3 regions of the Williamsia sp. SKLECPSW1 genome follow, and region 1 is predicted to be linked to each of the others. Evidence: riboswitches for the same ligand, from Rfam matches in the RefSeq annotation. Region 1 holds a riboswitch; each other region holds the start of a gene.
What was found. Region 1 has a riboswitch for cobalamin ahead of ACXVUM_RS15300 (CbtB domain-containing protein). Riboswitches for the same ligand answer to the same signal wherever they lie in the genome.
Positions count from the first base shown of each region.

Region 2: it holds a riboswitch for cobalamin, as region 1 does, so the genes downstream of both, metE (5-methyltetrahydropteroyltriglutamate--homocysteine S-methyltransferase) here and ACXVUM_RS15300 (CbtB domain-containing protein) in region 1, are expected to answer to the same signal.
Region 3: it holds a riboswitch for cobalamin, as region 1 does, so the genes downstream of both, cobN (cobaltochelatase subunit CobN) here and ACXVUM_RS15300 (CbtB domain-containing protein) in region 1, are expected to answer to the same signal.

Region 1 is NZ_JBTGLI010000001.1:3,248,614-3,254,375, forward strand. It holds gene ACXVUM_RS15295 (ATP-dependent helicase) at 1-4,065, opposite strand, end outside; adenosylcobalamin (AdoCbl) riboswitch at 4,144-4,301, shown strand; gene ACXVUM_RS15300 (CbtB domain-containing protein) at 4,308-4,547, shown strand; gene ACXVUM_RS15305 (CbtA family protein) at 4,563-5,387, shown strand; gene ACXVUM_RS15310 (histidine phosphatase family protein) at 5,282-5,762, shown strand, end outside.
Region 2 is NZ_JBTGLI010000001.1:674,930-680,691, forward strand. It holds gene ACXVUM_RS03000 (citrate/2-methylcitrate synthase) at 1-955, shown strand, start outside; gene ACXVUM_RS03005 (hypothetical protein) at 1,044-1,598, shown strand; gene ACXVUM_RS03010 (DUF309 domain-containing protein) at 1,610-2,101, shown strand; gene ACXVUM_RS03015 (uracil-DNA glycosylase) at 2,098-2,832, shown strand; gene ACXVUM_RS03020 (MarR family transcriptional regulator) at 2,886-3,389, shown strand; cobalamin riboswitch at 3,511-3,645, shown strand; gene metE (5-methyltetrahydropteroyltriglutamate--homocysteine S-methyltransferase) at 3,863-5,762, shown strand, end outside.
Region 3 is NZ_JBTGLI010000002.1:224,098-229,859, reverse strand. It holds gene ACXVUM_RS16930 (precorrin-2 C(20)-methyltransferase) at 1-723, opposite strand, end outside; gene ACXVUM_RS16925 (precorrin-8X methylmutase) at 720-1,343, opposite strand; gene cobG (precorrin-3B synthase) at 1,357-2,526, opposite strand; cobalamin riboswitch at 2,522-2,656, shown strand; gene cobN (cobaltochelatase subunit CobN) at 2,687-5,762, shown strand, end outside.

The DNA.
Region 1 (5,762 bases):
GAGTCCGTGGGTCTCCACCGTGGCATCGGTGACCCGGGCGTCGAAGGCGTACCAGCGCCCCGTGACCGTCGGGGGAGCGGCGCGCGTCACCGCGGGGTTCGCGGTGAGGTGGCGGGTGGTCAGGCGATGCGCCCGCAGGCGCGGCGGTCGCGCTCGTTGCCGATGCGCAGGGGTGCCGCGCGGCCCCGAGGACCGGCGACCGAGCAGAGCGCGGACCGGGGCGTACGAGTCGTTGCCGACCCGCCCGGTCCACACGAGGTCCCACAGGGACCGTTCCAGGTCCTCGTCCGACGGCACCGGGGTCGCGGACTCCGGCGCGCGTGGCGCGAGGAGCTGACGGAACTGGTACGCGCCACCCGCGGCGAGGCGCTCGAGGATCTCCTCGTGGACGGCGGTCGAGTCGAGGGCACCCGGCTCGCCGACGGTGAGGGGCGCGAGGTCGGCGGGGTGCAGCGCGATCCAACCGTCCGAGGAGCCGAGCGCGCCGTGCCCGGACCAGACCACCTCACCCGAGGCGATGAGCTCGTCGAGCATGGCCGGGCTGTAGCCGACCACACGGGAGGGCAGGATCAGCGTCTCCCAGGCCGATGCGGGCAGTGGGACGCCGGCGAGTTGGTCGATCGCCGCCGCCACACCGTCGACGCCTCGGAGGCGGGTGCGGTCGGGGCCGGTCACGTGCTGCCAGTCGAGGAGGAACCGCGTGAACGCGTCGGTCGGGACGGGCGCGATCTCGGCGCGGCTCGCGGCCAGTGACGCACGCCGGATCTGTGACAGCACCTCCGTGTTGCACCACTGACGGGTGTCGCCGGCCGACCCGCCCGGCAGGTCCGCGCGGAAGTCGCCCTCGACCACCCTGCGCTCGCCCGCCAGTCGGGCGAGGGTGTCGCGGACGACCGCGGGCGCGAGACCGAGTGCCTCGGTGACCTGCCGACCGGTGAACGGTCCGTGGGTCCGGGCGAAGCGCGCGACGAGGTCGCCCACGGGGTCGTCGACGGGTTCGGTGAACGCGGCCGGGACACCCTGCGGCGCGGGGATGCCGAGCGCGTCGCGCAGTCGGGAGGTGTCCTCGACGCCGGCCCACAGCACCCGTCCGCCGTGGTTGACGGTGATGATGCGACCGGTGACGTGCAGGTTCTCGAGCAGTGGTGGGATCGCGTCGGCGGGGTCGGTGTCGTCGTCACGCGTGTCGAACCGGTCGGCGATCTCGGCGTCGGTGAGCGGGCCGAGCCACCGGAGGAGATCGGTGATCCCCTCCGCGTCGTGGGCGCGGCGGTCGGGGTGGGTGCGCTGCAGGCGCGCCTCGACATCGGTGATGACGGCGGGGTCGAGCAGTTCCCGCAGGTCGATGCGACCGAGCAGCTGGGCGAGCAGCGCGGTGTCGAGGGACAGTGCAGCGGCCCGACGCTCGGCGAGCGGCGCGTCGTCTTCGTACATGAAGGCGCCGACGTACCCGAACAGCAACGACGCCGCGAACGGTGACGGCGTCTCGGTGGCGACCTCGACGATGCGGATCGTCCGCCCGCTGACCGATCGCAGCAGGTCGACGAGGGCGGGCAGGTCGTAGACGTCCTGCAGACACTCGCGCAACGTCTCCAGGATGATCGGGAACTGCGGGTGGCGGGCGGCCACCTGCAGCAGCTGCGCACTGCGTTGGCGTTGCTGCCACAGCGGTGCCCGGCGGCCGGGGTTTCGGCGCGGAAGCAGCAGGGCGCGGGCCGCGCATTCGCGGAACCGACTGGCGAACAACGCCGATCCGCCGAGCTCGTCGGTGACGATGTCCTCGATCTCGTCGGGGTCGAGCGCCACGATCGACGCACCGGGGGGTTCGTCGTCGGTGTCGGGCAGTCGGATGATGATGCCGTCGTCGGAGGCGGTGACCGCGCCGTCGACGCCGACGCGGTCGCGCAGACGCGCGCCGATCGCCGACGCCCACGGCGCATGCACCCGCAATCCGTAGGGCGAGTGCAGGACCAGGCGCCAGTCGCCGAGCTCGTCGCGGAACCGTTCGAGCACGAGGGTGCGGTCGGTCGGGAGATGCCCGGTCGCCTCGCGCTGCTCGGAGATGAGCGACACGAGGTTGTCGCGCGCGAACGCGGTGAGGCCGAGGTGTTCGGTCTGCGCGGTGAGCGTCGAGGTGTCGCCGCGGGTCAGGGCATCGCCGACCTCGCCGATGAACGCGCCGATCGCGCGACCCAGTTCGCTCGGGCGGCCGACGGCGTCGCCGATCCAGAACGGCAGCCTGCCGGGGACGCCGGCGGCGGGGGAGACCAGTACGCGGTCGTGGGTGATGTCCTCGATCCGCCAACTCGACGCGCCGAGCGCGAACACGTCGCCGACGCGGGACTCGTAGACCATCTCCTCGTCGAGTTCACCGACACGCGTGGCCTTCTCGCCCACCATGAACACCCCGAACATCCCGCGGTCGGGGATGGACCCGCCCGAGGTGACCGCGAGGCGCTGCGCGCCGGGCCGGCCGGTGATGGTGTTGGCGTCGCGATCCCACACCACGCGGGGCCGCAGCTCGGCGAACTCGTCGGACGGGTAGCGCCCCGACAGCAGGTCGAGGGTCGCCTCGTACACCGACCAGGCGAGCGTCGCGTACGGCGCCGCGCGGCGGACCGTCTCGTACCAGTCCTGCACGTCGAGGACGTCGACGGCGCTGGCGGCCACGGTGTGCTGGGCCAGGATGTCCAGCGGGTTGGCCGGGACGGCGATCTCCTCGATGAGTCCGTCGCGCATCCGTCGCACCGCGACCGTCGCGTGGACGAGGTCTGCCCGGTGCTTGGGGAACACCACGCCACGGCTGATCTCACCCACCTGATGACCGGCGCGTCCGATCCGTTGGAGCCCGCCGGCCACCGACGGCGGCGTCTCCACCTGCACGACGAGATCGACTGCACCCATGTCGATCCCGAGCTCCAGCGAGCTCGTCGCGACGACGCAGCGCAGCCGACCGGCCTTGAGGTCGTCCTCGATCAGTGCGCGTTGCTCCTTCGACACCGACCCGTGGTGGGCACGGGCGAGGACCGGTGGCGCGCCCTGGCTCGACCCGCTGCCCATCACGTAGGCCGGTGCCCCGCCGGGGACGGCGTCGTTGCCGTCGGTCTCGAGGTCGACACCGGACCGCTCGGCATGGATCTCGTTGAGGCGGGCCGTGAGTCGCTCGGCGAGGCGTCGGGAGTTGGCGAACACGATGGTCGACCGGTTCTTCTCGACGAGGTCGACGATGCCGTTCTCGACGTACGGCCACAGGGAGCCCGCGGTGGGGGTCATCTCGTCGTCGAGGTCGTCCACACCGGGCGGAGGTGGGATGTTGGCCATGTCCGGAACCGGGACGTCGACTGTCAGGTCGAAGGTCTTCTCCGCCGGCGGCGCGACCACGGTGCAGGGCGCCGACCCCGCGAGGAACTGCGCGACCCGCTCCGGCGGGCGGACCGTCGCCGACAGCCCGATGCGCTGCGCGGGCCGCTCGAGCAGGGCGTCGAGCCGTTCCAGTGACAGGGCCAGATGGGTACCGCGCTTCGTCGACGCGACCGCGTGCACCTCGTCGACGATGACGGTGTGCACCTCGCGCAACGTGTCCCGCGCCGACGAGGTCAACATCAGGAACAGCGACTCCGGCGTGGTGATGAGGATGTCCGGCGGGGTGCGCAGCAGCTGACGGCGCTGCGTCGTCGGGGTGTCCCCCGATCGGACGCCGACCGTGATGTCCGGTGCCGGCAGGCCCAGCGCCGCCGCCGACCGCTGCAGGCCCGCCAGGGGCGCGCGCAGGTTGCGTTCGACGTCCACGGCGAGGGCTTTGAGCGGCGAGATGTAGAGGACCGACGTGGTGTGCGTACGGGTCTCACCTCCGCCGGACTCCCGGGCGAGACGGTCGAGTGCCCACAGGAACGCCGACAACGTCTTGCCGGACCCCGTCGGGGCGACGACGAGCGTGTGGTCACCGTCGGCGATGGACGACCAGGCACCGAGCTGGGCGGCGGTGGGCGCGGCGAAGGCACCGGTGAACCAGTCGCGGGTCGGCGCGCTGAACCGTTCCAGCACCTCGGCGGTGGCCGTGCTCATCGGTCCATCATCCCCCGTGGGTACGACAGGCATTCCTGCCGCCGTCTCGCGGTGTTGACCAGCAACGATCCCGACCCATAGGGTTCGGTGCAGCCGAGCGGCTGGGGAACTCCGGTGAGAATCCGGGACGGTCGCGCCACTGTGAGACGAGCGGGAGACCGCACGTCGAGTCAGATCGCCACCGCACGGCTTTCTCATCCGCACCACGTGGGACGCGCCATCCCACGAGAGGAGTTCGACCCATGTCCCAGACCTCCACGCTGTCCGCCGGTCGCGGCACGGCCCGGATCCTCCAGCTCGACACACCCGACGTCTCCGTCATGGAGACCGCACTGTGGCTCACGGCCACCACCGCACTCGCCGCGCTGGCCTACTACTTCATCGGTTACGACCAGGGCGCGGTGTCGGTCTTCGGATCCGACACCCACGTCCACGAGTTCGTGCACGACGCACGGCACTTCCTCGGCTTCCCCTGCCACTGAGCGGGAGACGAGCAGATGGAGAAGAAGTTCATCGGCGGCGGGCTGATCGCAGGTCTCGTCGCCGGGATCGTCGCGTACGTGTTCGCGCGTGTGTTCATCGAGCCACAGGTCGCGAAGGCCATCGACTACGAAGGCGGCCGCAGCGCCGCCGAGGAGATGCTCGCGGGCGAGCACGGTGCCCACGAGCACGGCGAGGTGTTCACCCGGTCGGTGCAGGAGAACATCGGGGCCGGAGTGGGGTCGGTGGTCTTCGGTCTCGCCATGGGCGCCCTGTTCGCCGTCGCGTTCACCGTCGTGTGGGCGTACGTCGGCCGTCGTCACCCCCTGGTCGACCCGCGGTGGGTCGCCGCCGCACTCGCGTTCGGTGGGTTCGTCGCGGTCTACCTGGTGCCGTTCGGGAAGTATCCGGCCAATCCGCCGGCCGTCGGCGACGACGACACCATCGGGGCCCGTAGCGGCTCGTATCTCACGATGACGCTGGTGTCGGTCGCTCTGGCGGTCGCCGCCGTCGCGCTGGCGTTCTGGCTGCTGCCGCGTATCGGCGGCCTGTGGGCGCTGGTGTCGGGCGTGGCCACCTACCTGGTCGGTGTCGCGGTCGCGATGGCACTGCTGCCGTCGTTCGACGAGGTGCCGACGGCACTGCGGTCCGCCGACGGCACCATCGTCTTCCCGGGCTTCCCCGGCGACGTGGTCGGCGACTTCCGGTTCCTCTCGATCGCGAACCAGATGATCCTGTGGTCCGTGCTCGGGCTCGCGTTCGCGATCGTGCTCACCCGGATCGGCCGCCACGCCGAGGCCGGCCGTCGGTCGACGGGTGCGCCGGCCGGGTCGCTGCGCTGAGGGTCACCCTCGTCGCCGCGGGACGCACCGGCCCCAACCGGGCGCTGTCCTTCGGCGGCGAGGGCGGTCCGCTCGACGATCGCGGCCGCCGCGACGTCGCCGCGCTCGGAGTCCGGGTCCCGCTCGTCCACACCGGTCCCGAGCGGTCGGTCGTCGAGACGGCCGCGCTCCTCGCCGAGGCCCACGTCGTCGACGAGGCCCTGCGGAGCATCGACCTCGGATCGTGGGTCGGCCGACGCCCGGACGAGATCGCGCCCGCCGAACTCGGGTCGTGGTTCGCCGATCCCGACGCGACGCCGCACGGCGGTGAGTCGGTCGCGACGTTCCTGGAGCGGATCGAACGGTCGCTCGTCGCGCTGCGGGCCGACGGCCCGG
Region 2 (5,762 bases), 2.6 Mb from region 1:
GCGTGCGGAACGCGTTGTGCCGCAGGACCTGCTCGCGCTGGCCCGGACGATCGGCTCGACCCCCGGTGCCCATCGCCCCCTCGTCGACCTCCGCACCGTGCTGTCGGCGACCGCCCAGTACCTGGGGATGCGGCCGCTGTGGGACTGCGACGAGGACACCCGCCGCGACGACGGGATCCGGCTGTGCGCGATGGTCCCGACGCTGCTCGGGGCGGTACACCGCGCCGCGCACGGACTCGACCCGATCAGCCCCCGAGATGAGCTCGACACCGCCGGCCACTGGCTGTACGCGGCCACCGGTGAGGTTGCCGGACCCGACGAGACCCGAGCGATCGAGCAGTACCTCATCGCCACCGTCGAGCACGGTTTCAACGCGTCGACGTTCACCGCCCGCGTCATCGCCTCCACCGGCGCGGACATGCCGTCGGCGATCTGCGGTGCCATCGGCGCCTTCTCCGGCCCGCTGCACGGCGGCGCCCCGGACCGGGCACTCGATGCGCTCGACGCGATCGTGGCCCGCGGCGGTCAGGCCATGACGGCCGCGGATGCCGGTGACGTCGCCCGCGCCTGGGCTCGGGACGAACTCTCCGCCGGCCGACGTCTCATGGGCTTCGGACATGCCGTCTACCGCACGCGCGATCCCCGGTCCGAACTGCTGCGCGAGGTCGCCACACGTCTCGGCGGCCGGACGGCGGACGTGGCCGTCGAGGTCGAACGCGCCGTCGTCGACGTCCTCTCCGCGGCCCGGCCGGACCGCCCCCGCTACGCCAACGTCGAGTTCTATGCGGGCGTCGTGATGGACCGCTGCGGCCTTCCCCGCGAGATGTTCACACCCACCTTCGCCGTCAGCCGCGTCGTCGGGTGGACGGCCAACGTGCTCGAGCAGGCGCGCGACCGCCACATCATCCGACCCCGCGCGACCTACGTCGGACCGCCCGTGGAGACCTCGGCCTGACGGGAATGTCGCGACCGCGAACATCGCGGCGCGACACTCGCGACCTTCCCCGTGTGCGGGCCGCGGGCGATCTGTCATCGTCGACGACATGCAGGAAGCCCCACCGCCAGACGACCAGGCCGCGACTGCGGCGCCCCACGCCCCGGGTGACGCGACCGGCGCGCCTCCCGCGCCACCCCGCCCTCCGCGCGCACACCGGCTGCGCCGCGCCTGGCGACGCTCGCTCGACCCGGGTCAACAGGCCGCGCTGCTGTCGTGGACCTCGTTCACCACGACCTTCGTCGCGGTGCGCGCCCTCACCCACTGGATCCGGGCGGGCCACGGCCCGGCGGGCGGCGGGATGAGTCTGCACGGCAGGCACTTCCACCACTACAACATCGGCATCCTCATGCTCGGCGGCGTCGGTGCGGTCGCCGTCCGCGGCGCCGAGCACCACCGGCGTCACCCGCTGACCGCCATCAGCTACGGCGTGGCGACCGCGCTCATCGTCGACGAGCTGGCGCTCCTGCTCGATCTCGAGGACGTCTACTGGTCCCAGCAGGGCCGCGAGAGCGTCGATGCAGCGGTGACCATCATCGGGGCCGGCGGCGTCGCGATCGCGGGTGCGGCATTCTGGCCGGAAGCACGCAAAGCGATCCGCTGACGACGAGAGGGGTGATCGGACTGTCACGCGACCGCGACGCCGACGGGCGCGCCCACAACGCCCGCCCGCGCGACCGTCTGGGCCGACCGCTGCCCCGCGACGCGACCGGCGTGACGCCGCCCGGTCCCGGCGACGAGGTCCCGCTCACCCCGGCGGAGTCGCTGACCGTCGCCCAGGACCTGCTCGACACCGGATGGCCGTTCCGCGCACACGAGATCCTCGAGGCGACGTGGAAGCAGGCGCCGGATGCCGACCGAGCCCTGTGGAAGGGGCTCGCCCAGCTCGCGGTCGGCGCCACCCACGCCGCCCGCGGCAACACCGACGGCGCCCGACGGTTGCTGGAGCGTGGCCGCGACGCCATCGCGCCGGTCCGCGACGCCCCGGAGGGGGTCGACGTCGCTGGTCTGTGTGCCTGGGTCGACGAGTCGCTGATCACGCTGCGCGAGGCCGACCATGCCGTCGACCTCCCGGCGCCGCGACTGCGCGGGACTGCGCCGCCGTGACCCTGCCCAGCGCCGCCGCGGAGGCGCCCGACCTCGCCGCGCTCGACGCCGCACTCGTCGACTGCCGTGCCTGCCCGCGGCTCGTCGAGTGGCGGGAGCGTGTCGCCCGCGAGAAGCGACGCGCCTTCGCCGACCAGACCTACTGGGGCCGACCGGTCCCCGGGTTCGGCCCGTCGGACGCCCGGCTGATCATCGTGGGCCTCGCCCCGGCCGCCCACGGCGCCAACCGGACCGGCCGGATGTTCACCGGCGACCGCAGCGGCGACGTCCTGTTCGCCGCACTGCACGCCGTCGGAGTCGCCAGCCAACCGACCGCGGTGGCCGCCGACGACGGCCTCACCCTGCGCGGGGTCCGCATCACCGCCCCGGTGCACTGCGCCCCACCCGACAACAAGCCCACCGTCGCCGAACGGGACACCTGTGGGCACTGGCTCGACCGCGAACTGACCCTGCTCGCACCGACGGCCAAGGCCGTCCTCGCCCTCGGCGGCTTCGGCTGGCAGGCCGCCCTCACCGCACTACGCGGCCACGGCCACGACATCCCGGTGCCGCGGCCGAAGTTCGGCCACGGGGCCTCCGTCGACCTCCCCGCGGCACCCGGCCACGACGTCCCGCCGCTGCGCCTGTTCGGCAGCTATCACGTCAGTCAGCAGAACACCTTCACCGGACGCCTCACCCCGGCGATGCTCGAGGACGTCCTCTCGACAGCCGTTGAGTTCGCGGGGTTGTGACAGGTCACCGGCCCCCATCGGCGAGAATGGCGCAATGGTCTCAGGATGCGCCGATGGCCACTGACGGTCCTGGTTTCGACCCGATCGCCCGGGCGCGGGACAACTGGGTGGCCGCGGGCTGGGGCGACGTCGTGCCCGGAATGGTCGCGGTCACCTCTGTCATGCGTGCGCACCAGATCCTGCTCGCCCGCGTCGAATCCGCACTGCGACCCTTCGACCTCAGCTTCTCCCGGTTCGAACTGCTCCGGCTGCTCGCCTTCAGCCGCACCGGCGCCCTGCCCATCACGAAGGCCAGCGTGCGCCTGCAGGTCCACGTCACCAGCGTCACCCACGCGATCCGCCGTCTCGAGTCGGCCGGCCTGGTCCGCCGTATCCCCCACCCCACCGACGGTCGGACGACGCTCGTCGAGATCACCGAGATCGGCCGGTCGACAGTGGAGGAGGCGACCGAGGTGCTCAACCGCGAGGTCTTCGCCGACATCGGCGTCGACGAGACCGCGGCGACCACGCTCGCCGACGTCATCGAATCGCTGCGCCGCAGCGCGGGCGACTTCTGACGCGGCGTATGGTCGGCCCCGCAGCTGGTCTGTGACGACGACGGCTCCCGGTTCCCGGGTCGCCGACGACGCCACATCGAGTGGGATCGACAACCGGGCGACCGGATGTCGGCCCCACGAGAGGGAACCCGGTGGGAATCCGGGACTGTCCCGCAGCGGTGAGTGGGAACGACCGTCGACATCAGCACTGGGCCACGGCCCGGGAAGCGTCGATCAGTAGGTGCGCGCGAGCGCTCGCCCACGAGTCCGAAGACCTGCCAGCCGTGTCCGCCGCGCCGCGGTGGACGGTTCGTCGCCTCGTGGACTGGGCGTGTGACCGGAGAAGGTGGGTCGCCGCGCGGCAGCCGTCATCGCGACGGGTGGTGCCGTGGGGTGGTCGTGTCGTCGTCCGACGGTGTGGGCGTCGACGTCTCTCCGGGGTGCGCCGGGTATGGGCGATGACCATCCGCTCCACACCCGGAGGATCCACCCGAATGTCCGACATCCGTTCCCGCACACAGCAGTCGAGCGATTTCCGCGCCACCGTCCTGGGCGCACCCCGCATCGGCCCGAACCGCGAGCTCAAACGCGCCACCGAGGCGTACTGGGCGGGGCGTGTCGACCGCGACGCACTGCTCGCCCAGGCCGGCGACCTGCGACGCAGCGACCTCGCCCGACTCCGCGACAGCGGACTCGACTCCGTACCGGTCAACACGTTCTCGTTCTACGACCAGGTGCTCGACACCAGCGTCCTGCTCGGAACGCTGCCGCCGCGCTACGACGACATCCCCGACCCGCTCGACCGATACTTTGCGGCCGCACGCGGCGTGCAGTCGGTGACGGCGATGGAGATGACGAAGTGGTTCGACACGAACTACCACTACATCGTCCCGGAGATCTCCGACGCGACGACGTTCTCGATGAACCCCGCGAAGGTGCTGGCCGAGCTGGCCGAGGCGATCGAACTGGGCGTCCCCGCGCGCCCGGTCGTCATCGGTCCGATCACCTACCTGCTGCTGGGCAAGGCCGTCGACGGTGGGGCCGCACCGATCTCCCGCCTCGACGAGCTGCTGCCGCTCTACGTCGACCTGCTCTCGCAGTTGCGCGCCGCGGGCGCACAGTGGGTCCAGTTCGACGAGCCCGCCCTCGCCACCGACCTCGCCGACGACCCCGCCGCCCTCGCGTCCCACGCCTACGGGCGGCTCGGCGACCTCACCGACCGGCCCGCGCTGCTCGTCGCCGGGTACTTCGGGGACCTCGGCGACGCGCTCGGCGCCCTCGCCGCCACCGCGATCGACGGTGTGGCCGTCGACCTCGTGCGCGGCGACCCCGATCGGGTCGTGTCGACCACCGGCCTGGCCGACAAACTCCTGGTCGCCGGCGTGGTGAACGGCCGCAACATCTGGCGCGCCGATCTCGACCGGGCACTGGCGACCCTGGCGACGCTGCTGGGCAGCGCGCGGAACGTGGCCGTGGCGACGTCGTGCTCGCTGCTGCACGTGCCGTACACCGTGGCCGCCGAGGATCGCCTCGACGAGACCCTGCGCCCGTGGCTCGCGTTCGGGCTCGAGAAGGTCGCCGAGGTCGTCACGCTGTCCCGGGCACTCGGCGAGGGGCGGGAGGCGGTGGCGGCCGACCTCGAGGCCGCGGCCGCCGCCGCGGCATCCCGGCGCTCCGACCCGCGCGTGAACGACGCCCGCACCCGCGCGCGCGTCGCCGAGGTCGTCGAACGCGGGATCTCCCGCGGGCCGGCTGCCGACCGGCGCACGGAGCAGGACGCCCGCCTCGGGCTGCCGGTACTGCCGACCACCACGATCGGCTCCTACCCGCAGACCTCCGAGATCCGTCTCGCCCGCGCCGCGCTGCGGTCGGGCGAGATCGACGAGTCCGAGTACACCTCGCGGATGCGCGCCGAGGTCGAGTCGGTGATCCGTCTGCAGGAGGAGCTCGGTCTCGACGTCCTCGTACACGGGGAGCCCGAGCGCAACGACATGGTGCAGTACTTCGCCGAGCAGCTCGACGGGTTCGCCGCGACCCACAACGGCTGGGTGCAGTCCTACGGGAGCCGATGCGTCCGTCCGCCGATCCTGTTCGGCGACGTCTCGCGCCCCACCCCGATGACCGTCGAATGGGCCACCTACGCACAGGCACTCACGCCGAAGCCCGTGAAGGGGATGCTGACCGGCCCGGTGACGATCCTGGCGTGGTCGTTCGTCCGCGACGACCAGCCGCTGGCGCAGACGGCGAACCAGATCGCGCTGGCCATCCGCGACGAGACCGTCGACCTGCAGAACGCGGGCATCGGGATCGTCCAGGTCGACGAACCCGCCCTGCGCGAGCTGCTGCCGCTGAGGGCGGCCGATCAGAAGGCCTACCTGCGGTGGGCGGTGGACG
Region 3 (5,762 bases), on a different contig from region 1:
GTTGAGGTCACCGGGCACGACGATCATGGAGAAGTACGGGACCGACGACGGGTCGACGTCGCGGACGGGCAGGACACGCTGCCGGTCCGTCGACGCCCGCTCGACGTACCAGGCCCGGTCCGCGACACCGGCGATCTCCAGCGCCTCGCGCACGGTCTCGAAAGTGCGTCCCAGCTTCATGATCGCGACGGCGTCCGCGTCGCGGAGGCGTCGGACCAGCTCGTCGCGGGGGAGTGTGCCGGGCAGGATGGTCGTGGTCTCGTCGGCCTCGACCCACGGCAGGCCCACGGCGGCGACTGCGGCACTCGGCGAGGTGACACCCGGGATGATCTCGGTGGGGAAGCGGTCGACGAGCCGCTTGTGCATGTGCATGAAGCTCGAGTAGAAGAGCGGATCGCCCTCGGCGAGAAGGGCGACCGACCTCCCCGCCTCCAGGTGCGCCGCGAGCCGGGCGGCGGCGTCGGCGTAGAAGTCGTCGAGGGCCCCGCGGTAGCCACCGGGGTGGTCGGTGGTCTCGGTGGTGACCGGATACCGCAGTTCCTCGCGGAGCTGCCCGTCTCGCAGATACGGCTCGGCGACACCCAGTGCGATCGACTTCCCGTGCTGGGCACAGTGATACGCGACCACGTCGGCCTCGCCGACGATCCGGGCGGCCTTCACCGTGACCAGCTCGCTGTCCCCGGGACCGAGACCGACACCCCAGAGCGTTCCGGGCGCGGTCATTCGACCGGGCTCGCCAGGGCGTTGATCGCGGCCGCGGTGATCGCAGACCCGCCGCGTCGTCCCAGGACGGTGACGTAGTCGAGATCGTCCCGATCGGCGAGCGCGGCAGCCGATTCCGCGGCACCGATGAACCCGACGGGCGCGCCGACGACGACCGCGGGACGGGGCGCCCCGGAATCGATGAGCTCGAGCAGGGCGAACAGCGCGGTGGGCGCGTTCCCGATCGCGACCACCGCCCCCTCGAGCATCGGCTGCCACAGGTGCACCGCCGCCGCGGTGCGGGTGGTCTGGAGTTCGAGGGCCAGATCGGGGGTCCGGGGATCACCCAGGAGGCACACCACGTCGTTGTCGACGGGGAGCCGTCGACGCGTGACCCCGGAGGCGACCATCGTGGCGTCACACAGGATGGGCGCACCCGCCTGCAGCGCGGCACGGGCACGGGTCACGGCGTCGGGGGTGATCCGTACGTCGTCGACGAGATCGACCTGGCCGCACGCGTGGATCATGCGGACGACCACCTTCTCGGTCTCCGCGTCGTACCCGTCGAGCCGGGACTCGCGGCGGATGGTGGCGAACGACTGCCGGTAGATCTCGGCGCCGTCGTGGATGTAGTCGTACATGTCGGGCCTCACCCTAGAGGGGCCCCGACGACGGCTTCTCACCCGTCCGGCGGCGGGTGTAGCCGTCCGGGCCGGCGACGACCCGCAGGTGGGGGCCGTGCGGGCTTCCGCAGCCCCGGTCGCAGCCGACCCAGTGTTCGCGGTCGTCGAGCGAGTCGGGGTCGGCCGACGCCACGTGATCCACCAGGTCGCCCCGGACGTCGGCATGCGAGCGGGAGCAGCCGGGTGCCCCCGCGCAGGCGCTCACCCGCGCCCACGGTGAGGTCGCGTCGTAGATGACGCCCATCGGCGCGAGAACCCTCACCACCGTCTCCGCGACCCCGTCGGCGAGATCACAGACCAGCACCTCGCGGTCGGGGGTGATGACGATCGGGTGGTCGACGGCGGCGAGGAACTCGGCCGTGCGGGCCGGGATCCGGGCGAGTTCGACGACCGCGCCGAGCATCACCGCGCCGTCGTCCTGGTCCATCCAGCCGACCAGCGGGCCGTCGTGCGGGACCACGGGGAGGGGCTCACCGACCGCCGGCCGGGTCGCGTCGTCCACCGATCCGATCAGCACGTCCAGCTCGACGGCGTCGAGGTCGGCGATCCGCCAGCGGTCACCCCGCAGGCCGACGAACCGGCGGGCGACGTCGAGGAGCGCCGCCACCGCCCCGTCCGAGGCGACGAGCCGGCCGGTGCGCACGCCGCCGAGGATCACCTCGACCGTCGACGGGTCGACGGCGAGCACCCCCACGTCCGGACGGTGCGCGAGGACGTCGCCGTGACCGTCGTCGAGTCCGAAGAGGAAGCGACCGGGCAACTGCGCGAGCGCGAGGTCGTCGAGGAGCGCCGTGTCGAGGTCGCGGGCCAGGCCGCGGACGTCGCCGCGACCACCGATACGTCCGGAGAGCGGCGAGACCATCGTGTTGCGCACCCGGTCGTGTGCGCCCGACGGGAGCAGCCCCGCGTCGCGTAGTCCGGCGATGGCCTGGTCGTCGACATCCGCGAGGCCGCGGACCTGGATGTTCGCCCGCCCGGTCAGCTCGAGGTGACCGTCACCGTGGTCCGCCGCGAACTGCGCCAGTGCCTGCATCTGCGGCGGGGTCACCGCACCCCCGGGCAGCCGGATCCGTGCCACGAGACCGTCGGCCGCCGGGTGCGGATCGAGCACGCCGGGGCAGCGGTCGCTCGGTCGGGACATCACTCCAGGCTAGGGTGATGCCATCCGAACGGGTATTCGGGAAGCCGGTGGGACTCCGGCACGGTCGCGCCACTGTGTGATGTCGCCGGACGACATCGAGTCAGACCCCTGCCCGGTCACCGTCGAGCATCGGGCGCGAGAACCCGGTCGGGAGGCTTCGTTGATCGTCCTGCTGTCCACCTCGGACACCGACCTCATCACCGCGAAGGCGTCGGGCGCCGACTATCGGGTCGCCAACCCCGCGCGCCTGCTGCCCGAGTCCGACATCCCGGTGGTGCTCGACGGCGCCGACCTCGTCGTCGTCCGCATCCTCGGTGGTCGTCGCGCCTGGGAGGAGGGCCTCGACGCCGTCCTCGCCCAGGGTCTGCCGACGGTGGTCCTGTCCGGTGAGCAGTTGCCCGACCCCGACCTGATGTCGCTGTCGACGGTGCCGGGCGGCGTCGCCGCGGAGGCGCACAACTACCTCGCTCAGGGCGGTGTCGACAACCTCGTCTCGCTGCACGGCTTCCTCTCCGACACCGTCCTGATGACCGGCGCCGTCTTCGCGCCGCCGACGGTCACCCCGCACTGGGGTGTGCTCGAGCGCCCCGCGTCCGACGACACCCACGACGGCCCGACCGTCGCGGTGCTCTTCTACCGGGCCCAGCATCTCGCCGGGAACGTCGGCTACATCCATGCACTGTGCGATGCGATCGAGGCCCGCGGCGCCCGCTCGTTGCCGATCTTCTGTGCCTCGCTGCGTACCGCACCCGACGACCTGATCGACACCCTCGGTCAGGCCGACGCGCTGGTCGTCACCGTTCTCGCCGCCGGTGGCGCGGTCCCCGCGACCGCCTCGGCGGGGGAGGACGACGACGCCTGGAACATCGAGCGGCTCGCCTCCCTGGACGTGCCGATCCTGCAGGGGCTGTGTCTGACGTCGTCGCGGGCAGCGTGGGACGAGAACGACGACGGACTCTCGCCGCTCGACGTCGCCACCCAGGTCGCCGTCCCGGAGTTCGACGGTCGGATCATCACCGTCCCGTTCTCGTTCAAGGAGTTCGGTGACGACGGCCTGCCCTGGTATGCCCCCGACCACGAACGGTGCGCGCGCGTCGCCGGCATCGCGACGTCCTACGCCCGTCTGCGGTCCACACCGCCGCAGCAGCGGCGGATCGCGATCATGTTGTCCGCGTATCCCACCAAGCACGCGCGCATAGGCAACGCCGTCGGGCTCGACACACCCGCGAGCGTGCTCGCGCTGCTGCGGGCGATGCGCGACGCCGGTTACGACATCGGACCGGAGTCCGGCCCGGACGCCATCCCCGGCCTCGCCGAGAACGACTCGGATGCGCTGATCCACTCCCTGATCGCCGCCGGTGGGCAGGACCCCGACTGGCTCACCGAGGACGCCCTCGCGGCCAATCCCGTCCGTCTGTCGGCGCAGCACTACCGGCCGTGGTTCGACTCCCTCGATCCCGGTTTGCGGGACGCCGTCGCCGAGCACTGGGGCGCGGCACCGGGGCAGCTGTACGTCGACCGCACCGCGAACGCCGACGGCGACGTCGTCATCGCGGCGAAGACCTTCGGCAACGTCGTGCTGATGGTCCAGCCGCCCCGTGGCTTCGGTGAGAACCCGGTCGCGATCTACCACGATCCGGACCTGCCGCCCTCGCATCACTATCTGGCGTGCTATCGCTGGGTAGCCGACCGCGACAACGGGTTCGGCGCCGACGCGGTCGTACATGTCGGCAAGCACGGCAACCTGGAATGGCTGCCCGGCAAGACCCTCGGGATGTCCGCTGCGTGCGGGACCGACGCGGCGATCGGTGATCTGCCGCTGATCTACCCGTTCCTCGTCAACGACCCCGGCGAGGGGACCCAGGCGAAGCGACGTGCACACGCGACCCTCGTCGACCACCTCATCCCGCCGATGGCGCGGGCCGAGAGCTACGGCGACATCGCACGCCTGGAGCAACTGCTCGACGAGCACGCCAACATCTCCACCCTCGACCCGTCGAAGCTGCCCGCGATCCGCCAGCAGATCTGGACGCTGCTGCAGGCGGCGAAGATGGACTCCGACCTCGGCCTCACCGAACGCCCCGACGAGGACGTGTTCGACGACATGCTGCTGCACGTCGACGGCTGGCTCTGTGAGATCAAGGACGTGCAGATCCGCGACGGTCTGCACGTGCTGGGGTCCCCGCCGGCCGACGACGTCGAGGTCGACCTCGTCCTGGCGATGCTGCGCGCCCGACAGCTGTGGGGCGGCACCCGCAGCCTGCCGGGTCTGCGTGAGGCCCTCGGGCTCGCCGAGGGGGAGGCGTCCCGCGACGACACCGACCGCGTCGAGACAGTCGCCCGCGAACTCGTCGCCGCCTGCGGTAAGGCCGACTGGTCCCGGGAGGAGGTCGCGACCGTCGCGGCCGATCACCCCGCCGCCGTCGGTGAGATCCTCGACTTCGCGGCGACCGAGGTGGTGCCGCGACTGCGTCAGACCGACCAGGAGGTGGCGCGCGTCCTGCACGCCCTCGACGGCGGGTTCATCCCCGCCGGACCCAGCGGGTCACCGCTGCGCGGCCTGATCAACGTCCTGCCGACCGGTCGAAACTTCTACTCCGTCGACCCCAAGGCGGTGCCGTCCCGCCTGGCGTGGGAGACCGGTCGCGCCATGGCCGACTCCCTGCTGGAGCGATACCTCGCCGACCACGGCGAGTACCCCCGGTCGGTGGGCCTGTCGGTGTGGGGGACCAGCGCCATGCGCACGTCAGGCGACGACATCGCCGAGGTCCTCGCCCTGATGGGTGTCATGCCGATCTGGGACGAGGCGTCGCGCCGGGTCCGCGACCTCGAGGTGATCGGGCTCGACGAGCTCGGACGCCCTCGCATCGACGTGACCGTCCGCATCTCCGGGTTCTTCCGGGACGCCTTCCCGCACGTGGTGACCATGCTCGACGACGCGGTACAGCTCGTGTCGGACCTCGAGGAGCCCGACGAGCAGAACTTCGTCGCCGCGCACACCCGTGCCGACGTCGCCGACCACGGCGACCACCGTCGGGCCACGACGCGTGTGTTCGGGTCGAAGCCGGGGACCTACGGCGCCGGCCTCCTGCAACTCATCGACTCCAAGCAGTGGCGTACCGACGAGGACATGGCGCAGGTCTACACCGCGTGGGGTGGCTACGCCTACGGACGCGGTCTCGACGGCGTCGCCGCCGTCGACGACATGCGCTCGGCATATCGACGTATCGCGGTGG